DNA from 4 places in the Bradyrhizobium ganzhouense genome. Region 2 is predicted to be linked to each of the others. Evidence: predicted binding sites of a transcription regulator. Region 2 holds the regulator's gene; each other region holds the start of a gene.
The links. Region 2 encodes PhoB, which activates phosphate uptake and scavenging genes when phosphate is short. Its sites were predicted from a motif close to TGTCATNNANCTGTCAT; they were not measured.

Region 1: ugpB (sn-glycerol-3-phosphate ABC transporter substrate-binding protein UgpB) is a predicted target of PhoB. The motif match lies at 1,059-1,075, and genes of this name have one in related genera.
Region 3: ACLFLU_RS19960 (RNA degradosome polyphosphate kinase) is a predicted target of PhoB. The motif match lies at 1,257-1,273, and genes of this name have one in related genera.
Region 4: ACLFLU_RS19595 (DUF47 domain-containing protein) is a predicted target of PhoB. The motif match lies at 2,514-2,530, and genes of this name have one in related genera.

What each region holds. Positions count from the first base shown of each region.
Region 1 is NZ_CP181318.1:406,085-409,444, reverse strand. It holds gene ACLFLU_RS01955 (CaiB/BaiF CoA transferase family protein) at 1-876, shown strand, start outside; gene ugpB (sn-glycerol-3-phosphate ABC transporter substrate-binding protein UgpB) at 1,127-2,443, shown strand; gene ugpA (sn-glycerol-3-phosphate ABC transporter permease UgpA) at 2,498-3,360, shown strand, end outside.
Region 2 is NZ_CP181318.1:822,233-825,592, forward strand. It holds gene pstA (phosphate ABC transporter permease PstA) at 1-52, shown strand, start outside; gene pstB (phosphate ABC transporter ATP-binding protein PstB) at 49-870, shown strand; gene phoU (phosphate signaling complex protein PhoU) at 882-1,598, shown strand; gene phoB (phosphate regulon transcriptional regulator PhoB) at 1,621-2,328, shown strand; gene ACLFLU_RS03800 (GcrA family cell cycle regulator) at 2,432-2,941, opposite strand.
Region 3 is NZ_CP181318.1:4,395,932-4,399,291, forward strand. It holds gene ACLFLU_RS19960 (RNA degradosome polyphosphate kinase) at 1-1,183, opposite strand, end outside; gene ACLFLU_RS19965 (chromosomal replication initiator DnaA) at 1,334-2,011, opposite strand; gene ACLFLU_RS19970 (CDP-alcohol phosphatidyltransferase family protein) at 2,105-2,647, opposite strand; gene purM (phosphoribosylformylglycinamidine cyclo-ligase) at 2,804-3,360, shown strand, end outside.
Region 4 is NZ_CP181318.1:4,321,372-4,324,731, forward strand. It holds gene ACLFLU_RS19580 (ABC transporter substrate-binding protein) at 1-512, shown strand, start outside; gene ACLFLU_RS19585 (branched-chain amino acid ABC transporter permease) at 585-1,448, shown strand; gene ACLFLU_RS19590 (branched-chain amino acid ABC transporter permease) at 1,450-2,418, shown strand; gene ACLFLU_RS19595 (DUF47 domain-containing protein) at 2,573-3,217, shown strand; gene ACLFLU_RS19600 (anion permease) at 3,233-3,360, shown strand, end outside.

The DNA of each region.
Region 1 (3,360 bases), 420 kb from region 2:
ATCGGCAACGATGTGCTCAGCAAGACATATCCGCGCCTCGTGCATTGCCGGATCTGCGGCTTCGGCGCCGACGGCCCGCGCGGCGGCAATCCCGGCTATGACGCCATCATCCAGGCCATGACCGGCATGATCGCGGCGACCGGCTCGCCCGAGAGCGGGCCGATGCGGATCGGCGTGCCCTTGGTCGACATCACCACCGGTCTTTACGCGGCGATCGGCATCCTGATGGCGCTGTCGGAGCGGCAGCGCTCGGGCAAGGGCCAGTTCCTGGAGACGACGCTGTACGAGACCGGCCTCGCCATCATGCATCCGCACACCGCGAATTATTTCATGCATGGCAAGCCGCCGGGACTTACCGGCAACGAGCATCCGAACCTCGTTCCTTACGCGATCTTCCCGACCAAAACCGACAACATCTTCATCGGCGTCGGCAATGACGGCACCTTCCGCAAGCTCGCCAAGGAGATCGGCAAGCCCGAGCTCGGCACCGATCCGCGCTTTGCCCGCAACAAGGACCGCATCGCCAATCGCGACGCGCTGCGCGCGGAGCTTGCCGCGGTGTTCAGCCAGCACGAGGCCGAGCCGCTGTGCAATCGCCTGCTCGCCGCAGGCCTGCCCGCAGGTCCCGTGCAGAAGATCGACCAGGCATTGTCCAACCCGCACACGATCGCGCGCGGCGATGTCATCGAGAAGGACTGGTACAAGGGTGTGGCCTCGCCGATCCGGCTCGATCGCAGCAAGCCGAGCCTGCGCCGCCTGCCGCCGAAGTTCAGCCAGCACTCCGTGGAGGTGCTGGGCGAGTTCGGCTACTCACAGGCGGAGATCGACGCGATGGTCAAGAGCGGCGTGGTCTGCGGGCCCGAGCGCAAGCGCTAAGCCTTCACGGCGGTGCGCTCCCTCTCCCGCAAGCGGGAGAGGTTTAGAGAGATCTGCAAATGCCGCAGTGCGGCGCGGGCACTGGTGTGCACCGCGAACGGAGGAGGCTGCGCGCGGCGCGTTCGCCTATTTGATGGCTTCCCTTTTCCGGCGCTTGCCGCTTTCGTTTCGGCCGCTTACACAGTCATGTGAACGTCATATGGCGCTGCTAGCGCAAGCGATCTTTTTGACGGCCAAGGGAGGTTACTTGATGGCTCTTCGACATTTTGGGGCGGCTGCCGCTGTTGCAATCGCGGTTGGCATGACGGCTTCGCCGGCGCTGGCCGTGACTGAAATCCAGTGGTGGCATGCGATGACGGGCGCGAACAACGACGTCATCGTCAAGCTCGCCAACGACTTCAATGCGTCGCAGAGCGACTACAAGGTCATCCCGACCTACAAGGGCAGCTATCCCGACACCATGAACGCCGGCATCGCCGCCTTCCGCGCCGGCAACGCACCGCACATCATGCAGGTGTTCGAAGTCGGCACCGCGACCATGATGGCCGCGACCGGCGCCGTGAAGCCCGTCTACAAGCTGATGGCCGACGCCGGCGAGAAGTTCGATCCGAAGAACTATCTGTCCGCGATCACCGGCTACTATTCGACCTCGAAGGGCGAGATGCTGTCCTTCCCGTTCAACTCGTCGTCGACCGTGATGTGGGTCAACCTCGACGAGCTGAAGAAGGTCAACGCCGAGATCCCGAAGACCTGGCCCGAAGTGTTCGAGGTCGCCAAGAAGCTGCACGACAACGGCCATCCGACCTGCGGCTTCTCCGGCTCCTGGGTCACCTGGGTCAATCTCGAGCAGCTCTCCGCCTGGCACAACGTGCCGCTCGCCAGCAAGGCCAACGGCCTCGACGGCTTCGACACCGTGCTCGAGTTCAACGGACCGCTCCAGGTCAAGCATCTCGAGAAGCTGGTCGAGCTCCAGAAGGACAAGACCTACGACTACGCCGGCCGCACCAGCCAGGGTGAAGGCCGCTTCACCTCGGGTGAGTGCGCAATCTACCTGACCTCGTCGTCCTTCTTCGGCAACGTCAAGGCGCAGGCCAAGTTCAACTTCAACGCCGTGCCGATGCCGTATTATCCTGACGTCAAGGGCGCGCCGCAGAACTCGATCATCGGCGGCGCCTCGCTCTGGGTCATGGGCGGCAAGTCGGCCGACGAATACAAGGGCGTCGCAAAGTTCCTGACGTTCCTCTCCGACACCGATCGTCAGGTCTACATCCACAAGGCCTCCGGCTATCTGCCGATCACCAAGGCCGCCTATGAAAAGGCGAAGGCGGAAGGCTTCTACAAGGATCAGCCTTATCTCGAGACCCCGCTGCTCGAGCTGACCAACAAGGAGCCGACCGAGAACTCCCGCGGCCTGCGCCTCGGCAACATGGTTCAGCTGCGTGACGTCTGGTCGGAAGAGATCGAGCAGGCGCTGGCCGGCAAGAAGACCGCCAAGCAGGCGCTGGATGCCTCGGTCGAGCGCGGCAACACGATGCTGCGTCAGTTCGAAAAGACCGCCGTGAAATAAGGCGAAGGCGCCGGCGGTGCCGCACGATCAGCGGCCCGCCGGCGCCACCCCATCATGCAAAAGCAAGCGATTTTCCAATCAAAGCTATTGCCGTACTTGCTGGTTGCCCCGCAACTGGCAGTGGTTCTGATTTTCTTCTATTGGCCGGCCTTGCAGGCGGTGATCCAGTCGTTCCTGCTCCAGGACGCTTTCGGTCTCTCGTCGAACTTCGTCTGGTTCGATAATTACATCGAGCTGTTCAAAGACCCCGCCTATTTTGAAGCGATCGTCCGGACCTTCATCTTCTCGTTTGCGATTGCCGTGTCGTCGCTGTCCTTCGCGCTGCTGCTCGCCGTGATGGCGGACAAGCCGCTGCGCGGCTCGATGCTCTACCGCACGCTCCTGATCTGGCCCTATGCGGTTGCCCCGCCGGTCGTCGGCGTGCTCTGGATCTTCATGCTGCATCCCTCGCTCGGCGTGCTCGCGCGATATCTGCGCGCCGCCGGCGTCGACTGGAATCCATTGCTCGACAGCAACCAGGCCGCCGCGCTGATCATCCTGGCCGCCGCCTGGAAGCAGATCTCGTACAATTTCCTGTTCTTTCTCGCCGGCCTGCAGGCCATTCCGAAGAGCGTGTTCGAGGCCGCCGCAATCGACGGCGCGCGCCCGATGCGGCGGTTCTGGACCGTGACGTTCCCGCTGCTGTCGCCGACCATCTTCTTCCTGCTGGTCGTCAACATCGTCTACGCCTTCTTCGACACCTTCGGCATCATCGACACCATGACCCGCGGCGGACCCGGCACATCGACAGTGACGCTGGTCTACAAGGTCTATACCGACGGCCTGCTCGGCGGAAATCTCGGCAGCTCGGCGGCACAATCCGTCATCCTGATGATCCTCGTCATCGTGCTCACGGGAATCCAGTTCCGCTTTGTCGA
Region 2 (3,360 bases):
TGCTCTGAATATTGGCGCGCGCATTCTTGGCGCCGAGAGGACCGCAAAATGAGTGATCTTTCCGTATCGATGAGCGCAGCGGGCGGCCTGCCCCAGTCGCCGGTGCTGCCCGAAGCGCCCGCCAAGGTGACGGTACGCAACCTCAACTTCTATTACGGCGAGCACCACGCGCTGAAGAACATCAATCTGGCGCTCGGCACCAACCGTGTCACGGCGTTCATCGGCCCGTCCGGCTGCGGCAAGTCGACCCTGCTGCGCATCTTCAACCGGATGTACGACCTCTATCCGGGCCAGCGCGCTACCGGTCAGCTGATGCTCGACCAGACCAACATCCTCGACCCCAAGCTCGACCTCAATCTGCTGCGCGCCCGCGTCGGCATGGTGTTCCAGAAGCCGACGCCGTTCCCGATGACGATCTACGAGAACATCGCCTTCGGCATTCGTCTCTATGAGAAGATCTCGAAGTCCGAGATGGACGACCGTGTCGAGAAGGCGCTGCGCGGCGGCGCGCTGTGGAACGAGGTCAAGGACAAGCTCAATGCCTCCGGCCTGTCGCTCTCCGGTGGCCAGCAGCAGCGCCTCTGCATCGCCCGCACCGTCGCGGTGCGGCCCGAGGTGATCCTGTTCGACGAGCCCTGCTCGGCGCTCGACCCGATCTCGACCGCCAAGGTCGAGGAGCTGATCCAGGAGCTGTCCGAGAACTACACGATCGCGATCGTGACCCATAACATGCAGCAGGCAGCGCGCGTTTCTGACAAGACCGCCTTCATGTATCTCGGCGAGCTGATCGAGTTCGACGACACCAGCAAGATCTTCACGTCGCCGACCGACCGGCGCACGCAGGATTACATCACCGGCCGGTTCGGCTGAGGAGACGGCACATGGGTTCTGAACATACCGCAAAGGCCTTCGACACCGACCTCCAGGAGCTCACGCGCCTGGTCGCCGAGATGGGCGGCATCGCCGAGCGCATGATCGTCGATTCCGTCGACGCGCTGATCCGCCGCGACGTCGCGCTCGGCCAGCGCGTTGTGACCATCGACGCCGAGCTCGATACGCTCCAGAAGAAGATAGAGGAGCGCGCCGTGCTCACCATCGCTCGCCGCCAGCCGATGGCGGTGGATCTGCGCGAGATCGTTGGCGCTATGCGCGTCGCCACCGATCTCGAGAGGATCGGCGACCTCGCCAAGAACATGGGCAAGCGCGTCGCGGCGCTGGAGACGGATTTCCATCCGCTCAAACTGTTCCGCGGCCTCGAGCACATGACCGACCTCGTGCAGCAGCAGGTCAAGTCGGTGCTGGACGCCTATGCCGCGCACGATCTGCCGGCGGCGATGGCGGTATGGAAAGGCGATGAGGAAGTCGACGCCATCTGCACCTCACTGTTCCGCGAGCTCCTCACCTACATGATGGAGGATCCGCGCAACATCTCGTTCTGCATCCATCTGATGTTCTGCGCCAAGAACATCGAGCGGATCGGCGACCACGCCACCAACATCGCCGAGACCGTGTTCTACATGATCGAAGGCCAGGCCATCACCGACAAGCGACCGAAGGGCGACATGACGACCTTCGCCACGACGGTCCCCAATACTTGAATCCTTAAGGAGCGACGACCCCATGGGCGCACGCATTATGGTGGTTGAAGACGAGGAAGCTCTGACCGAGCTGCTTCGCTACAACCTCGAGGGCGACGGCTATGACGTCGAGACGGTGATGCGCGGCGACGATGCCGACACCCGTCTCAAGGAGCACATCCCCGATCTGATCGTGCTCGACTGGATGCTGCCGGGCCTATCCGGCATCGAGCTGTGCCGCCGGCTGCGGGCGCGGTCCGACACCAAGCAGCTGCCGATCATCATGCTCACCGCGCGCGGCGAGGAGAGCGAGCGGGTAAGGGGTCTTGCGACCGGCGCCGACGATTACATCGTCAAGCCGTTCTCGGTGCCCGAGCTGCTGGCCCGCGTGAAGGGCCTGCTGCGGCGCGCAAGCCCCGAACGGCTCGCCACGGTGCTCGCTTTTGGCGACATCGAGCTCGACCGCGAGAAGCGCCGCGTGGCGCGCTCGGGCCGGCCGATCGATCTCGGCCCGACCGAATATCGGCTGCTCGAGTTTTTCCTGGAGCATCCCGGCCGCGTGTTCTCGCGCGAGCAGCTGCTCGACAGCGTCTGGGGCCGCGACATCTATATCGACGAGCGCACCGTCGACGTGCATATCGGCCGCCTGCGCAAGCTGCTCAATCTCGGCCGCGAGCAGGACCCGATCCGCACCGTCCGCGGCGCCGGCTATGCGCTCGACGATCGCTTTGCGAAGGCCGAGCAGGCCTAAGGCTCTTGCCAGCAAGCAAAGTAAAAGCGCGCCGAATGGCGCGCTTTTCTATTCCCCCTACCGTCCCGGCCTTGTGCCGGGACAAGGTTGCTTGAAGCTGAGCTTACCGCGGCGGCTTCGCCGGCGCCCGCCTGCGATCCGCTGCCGGCTGATACGCCACCCGCGAGTGCTGGGCGCAATAGGGCAGGCCGGAGAGCGCCTTGCCGCCGCAGAAGAAGAAATCCGCGCTCGAGGGATCGCCAACCGGCCAGTGGCAGGTCGCCTCGTTCAGTTCGAGCAGCGACAGGCGCTGGCTCATCGGCACCACGTTGTCGTAGGTGACCGGTTCAGCCTCGACCTCGACCTCGAAGGCCTGCGCCAGCGCGGTATTGCCGCGTGCAATGGGCCTGCTCACCCGCATCATGTGCTGCGCGGGACGCGCCTTGCGCGGCCGCGGAGCTGCCGAAGACGGGCTCTTGGCGCGGCCCGACAGGCCGAGCCTGTGCACCTTGCCGATCACGGCGTTGCGGGTGACATTCCCAAGCTCAGCGGCGATCTGGCTGGCCGAAAGTCCGGCCTCCCAGAGCTTTTTTAACTGCTCGACGCGATCGTCGGACCAGGTCAAAACCGTCATTGTAACCTTTCCTTCGCCGCGCGCCCGCCATCCTGGGTTCGCACAACGAATGCCTAAGCCTCGAAAAACCCGTGCCGCCGGAATCCCTTAAGGCTCGCCGGGCGCAGTGAGACGCCCGAACGTTTACGCCGGTACATGAGGACTTTTGGGATCAGAACCGCTGCACGAGATGTCGTATCTGACAAGCCAAACGCTACAATATGGCGTGACTCACGCGCAAGAGTCCGCCGACTCGCTTCCACATGTTCCGTGGCCAAAAACCCGCAAATCTGGCACCGCAAGACTACGGAATCAGAGTTTCGCGAGGCTTTCCGGGCGGCATTGACACCCGTGGTGCCAGGCATAAGATGGTGACGCGTGCCGCCCTTAAAAGGCGGCACGTTTCGTTTTCCGGACCAATGATGCGCTGCGCAACGCAC
Region 3 (3,360 bases), 3.6 Mb from region 2:
TGTTGGAGGTGCGATAGAGCGTCTGCTTGATCGCGACGACGTCAGGATCGCGCGCGGCCTGTTGCAGGAACTGCACGACCACGTCGAAGGATTCGTAGGGGTGATGGACGACGAGGTCCTTCTGCCGGATCGCGGCAAAGATGTCGCCGCCATGCTCGCGCACGCGCTCGGGATGGCGCGGCACGTAGGGGGTGAATTCGAGGTCGGGCCGGTCGAGCCGCGTCAGCTGCGAGAGCTCGTTCATGGCGAGCACACCATCGACCAGGAACACTTCGTCGTCGGCGGCCGACAGGGCGTGCTGCACGAAGCTGCGCAGTTGCTCCGGCATCTTGGCGTCGATCTCGAGCCGGATCACCGATCCGCGTCGGCGGCGCTTCAGCGCGGTCTCGAACAGGCGGACGAGGTCTTCGGCCTCTTCCTCGATTTCGAGCTCGGAGTCGCGGATGATGCGGAAGGCGCCCTGGCCGTGGAGATTGTAGCCGGGGAAAAGGCGATTGATGAAAAGGCCGGTGACCTGCTCCAGCGAGATCAGGCGGACCACCTTGCCGTCGCCCGGCAGGCGGATGAAGCGGTCGATCTTGCCGGGCATGCGGATCAGCGCGTTCATCTGCTTGCCGTCGATGGCGCGCGTGAGCTGGAGCGCGATGGTGAAGCCGAGGCTCGGGATGAACGGGAAGGGGTGGGCCGGATCGATCGCCAGCGGCGTCAGCAGCGGGAACACGTTGTTGAGGAAATAATCCTCGAGCCAGGTCCGCTCCGCCTTGGTGACCTCCTTGCCGTCGAGCAGCACGATGCCGACCTCGGCGAGGGTGCCGCGCAAAGCGGCCCAGATCGCCTGCTGGTCGGACGCAAGCTGCGAAACGGTGCGGTTGATCAGCGCGAGTTGCTCGGACGGGGTCAGGCCGTCGGGCGCGCGCTCGGCGATGCCCTCGCGCACCTGCGCCTTGATGCCGGCGACGCGGACCATGAAGAATTCGTCGAGGTTATTCGCGGAAATCGACAGGAATCGTACCCGCTCCAGCACAGGGTGGCTGGCGTTGACCGATTCCTCCAGGACGCGGCGATTGAAATGCAGCCAGGAGAGCTCGCGATTGATGAATCGCTCAGGGCTCGATGCGATCGCCGGCAGGCCCTCGGTTTCCGTGACTTTCTCTTTTGTTTCAACAGCTTGCGCGGAATCCATGAGAAGTCGGTCCATCCAGTTCGCCCCAATTTGCGACTTGTGCGCAAAACCGGCCGGAGCATGTGTTAGCGCGATGACGTTTCAATGACATTGACGTTCCGCAGGCCGGCCGCGTCAAGCGGACCCAACGGGACCCATGGGATCTGGCGGTCAGGCGTCCCGGAGCAGCTCGGCGGCAAGCGCCCGGGTGACGGGCCGGCCGAGCCGGAGCGCCTCGCTGTCGAGCAGTTCAACGGCGCGCCGGGCGGCGGCCGACGACCGCTCAAGCCGGGTTGCGAGGTAGCTCACCACGCTTTCGTCCACGGAGAGCTGGCGATCGGCACAGAACTTGATGATCAGGCCGCGGAACAGCTGGTCGTCCGGCGGCGCCAGCGAAATCACGGGGATCGTCCGAAGCCGGGAGCGGAGGTCGCGGAGCTCGACCTCGATCGCCGCCGGCGCTTCGCGGCCGGTGAAGAGCACATAGGCGCCGTCCTCGCGGGCGAGGTTCATCAGATGGAAGAGCGCGCGCTCGTCGAAATCCCTGGCCTTGAGATCCTCGACCACCAGTGCGCCGGTCGCGAGCGCGCCGGGGACGCTGGCCGCGGTCAGCGCGTTAGCCGTGGTCGAACGTGCGCCGGCCTCCTCGGCCCAGATCGCGGCGAGATGGCTCTTGCCTGAGCCTTCCGGCCCGGCGAGCCACATGATCCGGTTCGGCCATTCCGGCCAGCCGTCGATCAGAGCGAGGCCGGCGGCATTGGCAGGGCCCTCGAGGAAATTGTCCCGGCTGAGGCTCTCCGCATGTGGAAGCGAAAACGCCAATTGTCGGGGATGAACGCGGCCTGCCACGCTTGCTTTGCTCCGTGCCGGCGCGCCGGCTTTGTCTGAAGAGGATAGACTTGTTCGATCGGGAGTTGGCCTTTTGCGGGGCCGCCTCCCGGCTCATTTGGCCTCAATAGTACTCATGTGCCGCAGCCACTCGACGAGATACAGCGACACCGAGGACAGTGTGAACACCGTAACGAGGCCCATCAGGATCATATCATAGGGCCCCGGCTTGAAGCCGAATGCGAGCGAGGCCAGCACCAGCGCCGCATAGGCCACCTGGGCCGTGGTGTTGAGCTTGGAGACCATCGAGGGCTTCATCTCGACCGGCTTGTCGAACAGCCATGACACGATCACAGCCGTGACGATCATGATGTCGCGCGACACCACCAGGATCACGATCCAGCGCGGAATGTCGCCCCAGATGCCGAGCGCGAGGTAGATCGACACCAGCAGCGCCTTGTCCGCCAGGGGGTCGAGCAGGGCGCCGAGCTCGCTGGTCATGTTGAAGCGCTTGGCCAGGAAGCCGTCGACGGCGTCGCTGATGCCGGCGACCAGGAAGACGGCGAACGCCACCTCCATTTGGCTCGACACGATGGCCCAGACGATGATCGGGACCAGCATGATGCGGCCCAGGGTTATGATGTTTGGAATACTCACGCGGCGCTTCCCGGCACCCGGCCTGACCTCGAAATCCGGCCTCTAAGAGGCTGAACCGGTTGATATCTCTACATAGTATAGGGCGGGGCGCCACGCTTGCCATTGCGCGTCCCCGGAATTCGACGTAACCAGCCGCAAACCCACTGGAAATCGGGCATGACCGACCGCAAAAACGGCCTCACTTACGCCGATTCAGGCGTCGATATCGACGCGGGCAACCGCCTGGTCGACCTGATCAAGCCGATGGTGCGCGCCACCGCACGGCCCGGCGCCGACGCCGAGATCGGCGGATTCGGCGGCTTGTTCGATCTCAAGGCGGCCGGCTTCAAGGACCCCATCCTGGTCGCGGCCACCGACGGCGTCGGCACCAAGGTCAAGATCGCGATCGAGACCGGCCTGCATGGCGGGATCGGCATTGATCTCGTCGCCATGAGCGTCAACGACCTCGTGGTGCAGGGCGCCGAGCCGCTGTTCTTCCTCGACTATTTCGCCTGTGGCAAGCTCGACCCGGAGGCGACCGCCTCGATCGTCGCCGGTGTCGCCGAAGGCTGCCGCGAATCCGGCTGCGCCCTGATCGGCGGCGAGACCGCCGAAATGCCCGGCCTCTACAAGGACGGCGACTATGATCTCGGCGGCTTTGCCGTCGGCGCCGCCGAGCGGGGCACGCTGTTGCCGCGCAAGGACATTGCGGCGGGCGACGCCGTGATCGGCCT
Region 4 (3,360 bases), 3.5 Mb from region 2:
AGCAGGCCGCCGAGTTCGGCATCGTCAAGGGCGGCCAGAAGCTCGCGGCGCTGCTCTTGTTCCTCACCGACGTCAAGGCGATCGGTCTTGAAACCGCGCAGGGCCTGAACTTCACCGAGACCTTCTACTGGGACATGAACGACCAGACCCGGGCTTTCTCCAAGCGGTTCTCCGAGAAGATGAAGAGCGGCGCAATGCCGACCATGGTGCAGGCGGGCGTCTATGCGGGCGTGCGCCACTATCTCAAGGCGCTGGATGCGCTCGGCGGCAATCCTCATGACGGCGTCAAGGTCGTCGAGAAGATGAAGTCGATGCCGACGGAGGACGAACTGTTCGGCAAGGGTGAGATCCAGCCCAACGGCCGCACCATCCACAACGCCTATCTGTTCGAAGTCAAGAAGCCCTCCGAGTCCAAGGGACCGTGGGACTTCTACAAGCTCGTCGGCACGGTGCCGGGCGATCAGGCCTTCACGCCGCTCTCCGAGAGCAAGTGCGCGCTGCTTAAGAAGTAAGACCAACAGCCCGCCGGCAGCTCGCCGGCGGGCGCTACTTTGGGAACGCCGAAGGGACTGGGTGCTGGATCGATGCAGGCTCTCTACGCACAGCTACTGGTGGGACTGATCAACGGCTCGTTCTACGCGCTGCTCAGTCTCGGGCTCGCCGTCATCTTCGGCATGCTCAACATCATCAATTTCGCCCATGGTGCGCTCTACATGATGGGCGCCTTCGTCGCCTATTTCCTGCTGAACCTCGGCGGCATCAACTACTGGTGGGCGCTGCTGCTTGCGCCGATCATCGTCGGCATCTTCGGCATGATCCTGGAACGGACCATGCTGAAATTCCTGACCGGGCTCGACCATCTCTACGGATTGCTGCTGACCTTCGGCATCGCGCTGATCGTGCAGGGTGTGTTCCAGAACTTTTTCGGCTCCTCCGGCCTGCCTTACGCCATTCCTGACCAGCTCAAGGGCGGCATGAATCTCGGCTTCATGTTCTTACCCGTCTATCGCGGCTGGGTCGTCATCTTCTCGCTGACGGTGTGCATCGCGACCTGGTTCCTGATCGAGAAGACGCGGCTCGGCGCTTATTTGCGCGCTGCCACTGAAAATCCAACGCTGGTGCGTGCCTTCGGCATCAACGTGCCGCGCATGATCACGTTGACCTACGGCCTCGGCGTCGGCCTGGCCGCGCTCGCCGGCGTGCTCTCGGCGCCGATCAACCAGGTCCGGCCGCTGATGGGCGCCGACCTGATCATCGTGGTGTTTGCGGTGGTGGTGATCGGCGGCATGGGGTCGATCATGGGCTCCATCGTCACCGGCTTCGCGCTCGGTGTGATCGAGGGCCTGACCAAGTATTTCTACCCCGAGGCCTCCAACACCGTCGTGTTCGTGCTGATGGTGCTGGTGCTCTTGGTGAAGCCAACGGGATTGACGGGAAGGGCAGCCTGATATGACAGCCTTGACGGACGACACGCTGCCGATGACCCCGCGCGCGATGCGTGACGAGATGATCGTCTTCGTGGTGATGGCGCTGCTGCTGGCCTCGGTGCCGTTCAGCGGCATCTACCCGTTCTTCGTGATGCAGGCGCTCTGCTTCGCGCTGCTCGCCTGCGCCTTCAATCTCTTGATCGGATATGGCGGCCTGTTGTCGTTCGGCCATGCGATGTTCATGGGCACCGCCGGCTACTGCAGCGCGCACGCGCTGAAAGTATGGGCGCTGCCGCCTGAACTCGGCATCCTCGTCGGCATCGTCGCGGCGTTCGGGCTGTCGCTCGTCACCGGCTTCATCTCGATTCGCCGCCAGGGCATCTATTTCTCGATGATCACGCTGGCGCTGTCGCAGCTGCTGTACTTCATCTATCTCCAGGCGCCGTTCACTCATGGTGAGGACGGTATCCAGGGCATTCCGCAGGGGCACATGTTCGGCGTGCTCGATCTGTCCAAGCCGACCGTGCTCTATTATGTCGTGCTGGTCGGCTTCCTCGCGGGCTTCCTGCTGATCTATCGCATCATCAACTCGCCGTTCGGCGAGGTCCTGAAGTCGATCCGTGAGAACGAGCCGCGCGCCATCTCGCTTGGCTACCGGACCGACCAGTACAAGTTCCTGGCGTTTGTCCTGTCTGGGACGCTGGCAGGCTTTGCCGGCGCGCTGAAAGTGTTCGTGGCGCAGAACGCCTCGCTCACCGACGTGCACTGGTCGATGTCGGGCGAAGTCGTGCTGATGACGCTGGTCGGCGGTCTCGGCACCATTTTCGGTCCGGTGGTCGGTGCCTTCGCGATCATCGCCATGCAGCAATATCTGGCCGGCTTCGGCCAGTGGGTGACGGTGATCCAGGGCTCGATCTTCGTGATCTGCGTGCTCACCTTCCGCCGTGGCGTCGTTGGTGAAATTGCCCATTACTTCCGGCGGTCGCTCTAAATCATTGATATTGCACCAATTTGACTGGTGCGCGAAAGCGGTGGATGGTCCGGCTCTGCGGGCGCGATGACACGCGCGCGGCGCGAAAATGGTCTATGACAGTTTTGTGACGGTCCGTTCGGGCCGGGCCATGTCCAACCGGTAGACTATCCCCATGATGCGATGGTTTCGCGCTTTCCTGCCCAAGGAAGAACGGTTCTTCGACCTGTTCGACCGCCACGCCCAGACCGTGATCCAGGGCGCGATCGCGCTCCAGGGCGTGCTGAACGGCGGCGAGGAGACGCCGGTCTACTGTCAGCGCGTCAACCAGTTCGAGAACGATGCCGACAACATCACGCGCGAGGTGCTGACGGCGGTGCGCCGCACCTTCATCACGCCGTTCGACCGCGGCGACATCAAGAACCTCATTACCTCGATGGACGATGCCATCGACCAGATGCAGCAGACCGCCAAAGCCGTGATGCTGTTCGAGGTCCGCACCTTCGAGCCGCCCATGCGCGAGATCGGTGCGCTCCTGATCGAATGCGCCAATCTGGTCGGACGTGCGCTGCCGCTGATGCAGTCAATCGGGCCCAATGTCGCGATGCTGACCGCGATCACCGAAGAGCTGACCAAGCTCGAAGGCCGCGTCGACGATCTCCATGACATCGGGCTGAAGGAGTTGTTCCTCAAGCACCGTGACGGCAGTGCGATGGACTTCATCGTCGGCGTCGAAATCTACGATCACCTCGAGAAGGTGGCCGATCGCTTCGACGACGTCGCGAACGAGATCAACAGCATCGTTATTGAACAGGTTTAGGGCAGGGGCCGCGCCGTGGATGCTGCGTTGGGTCTTCCCGTCCTGGTCGGATTGATTGCCGTCGCGCTGCTGTTCGACTTTCTGAACGGCTTGCACGACGCCGCCAATTCGATCGCGACCATCGTGTCCACGCGCGTGCTGCG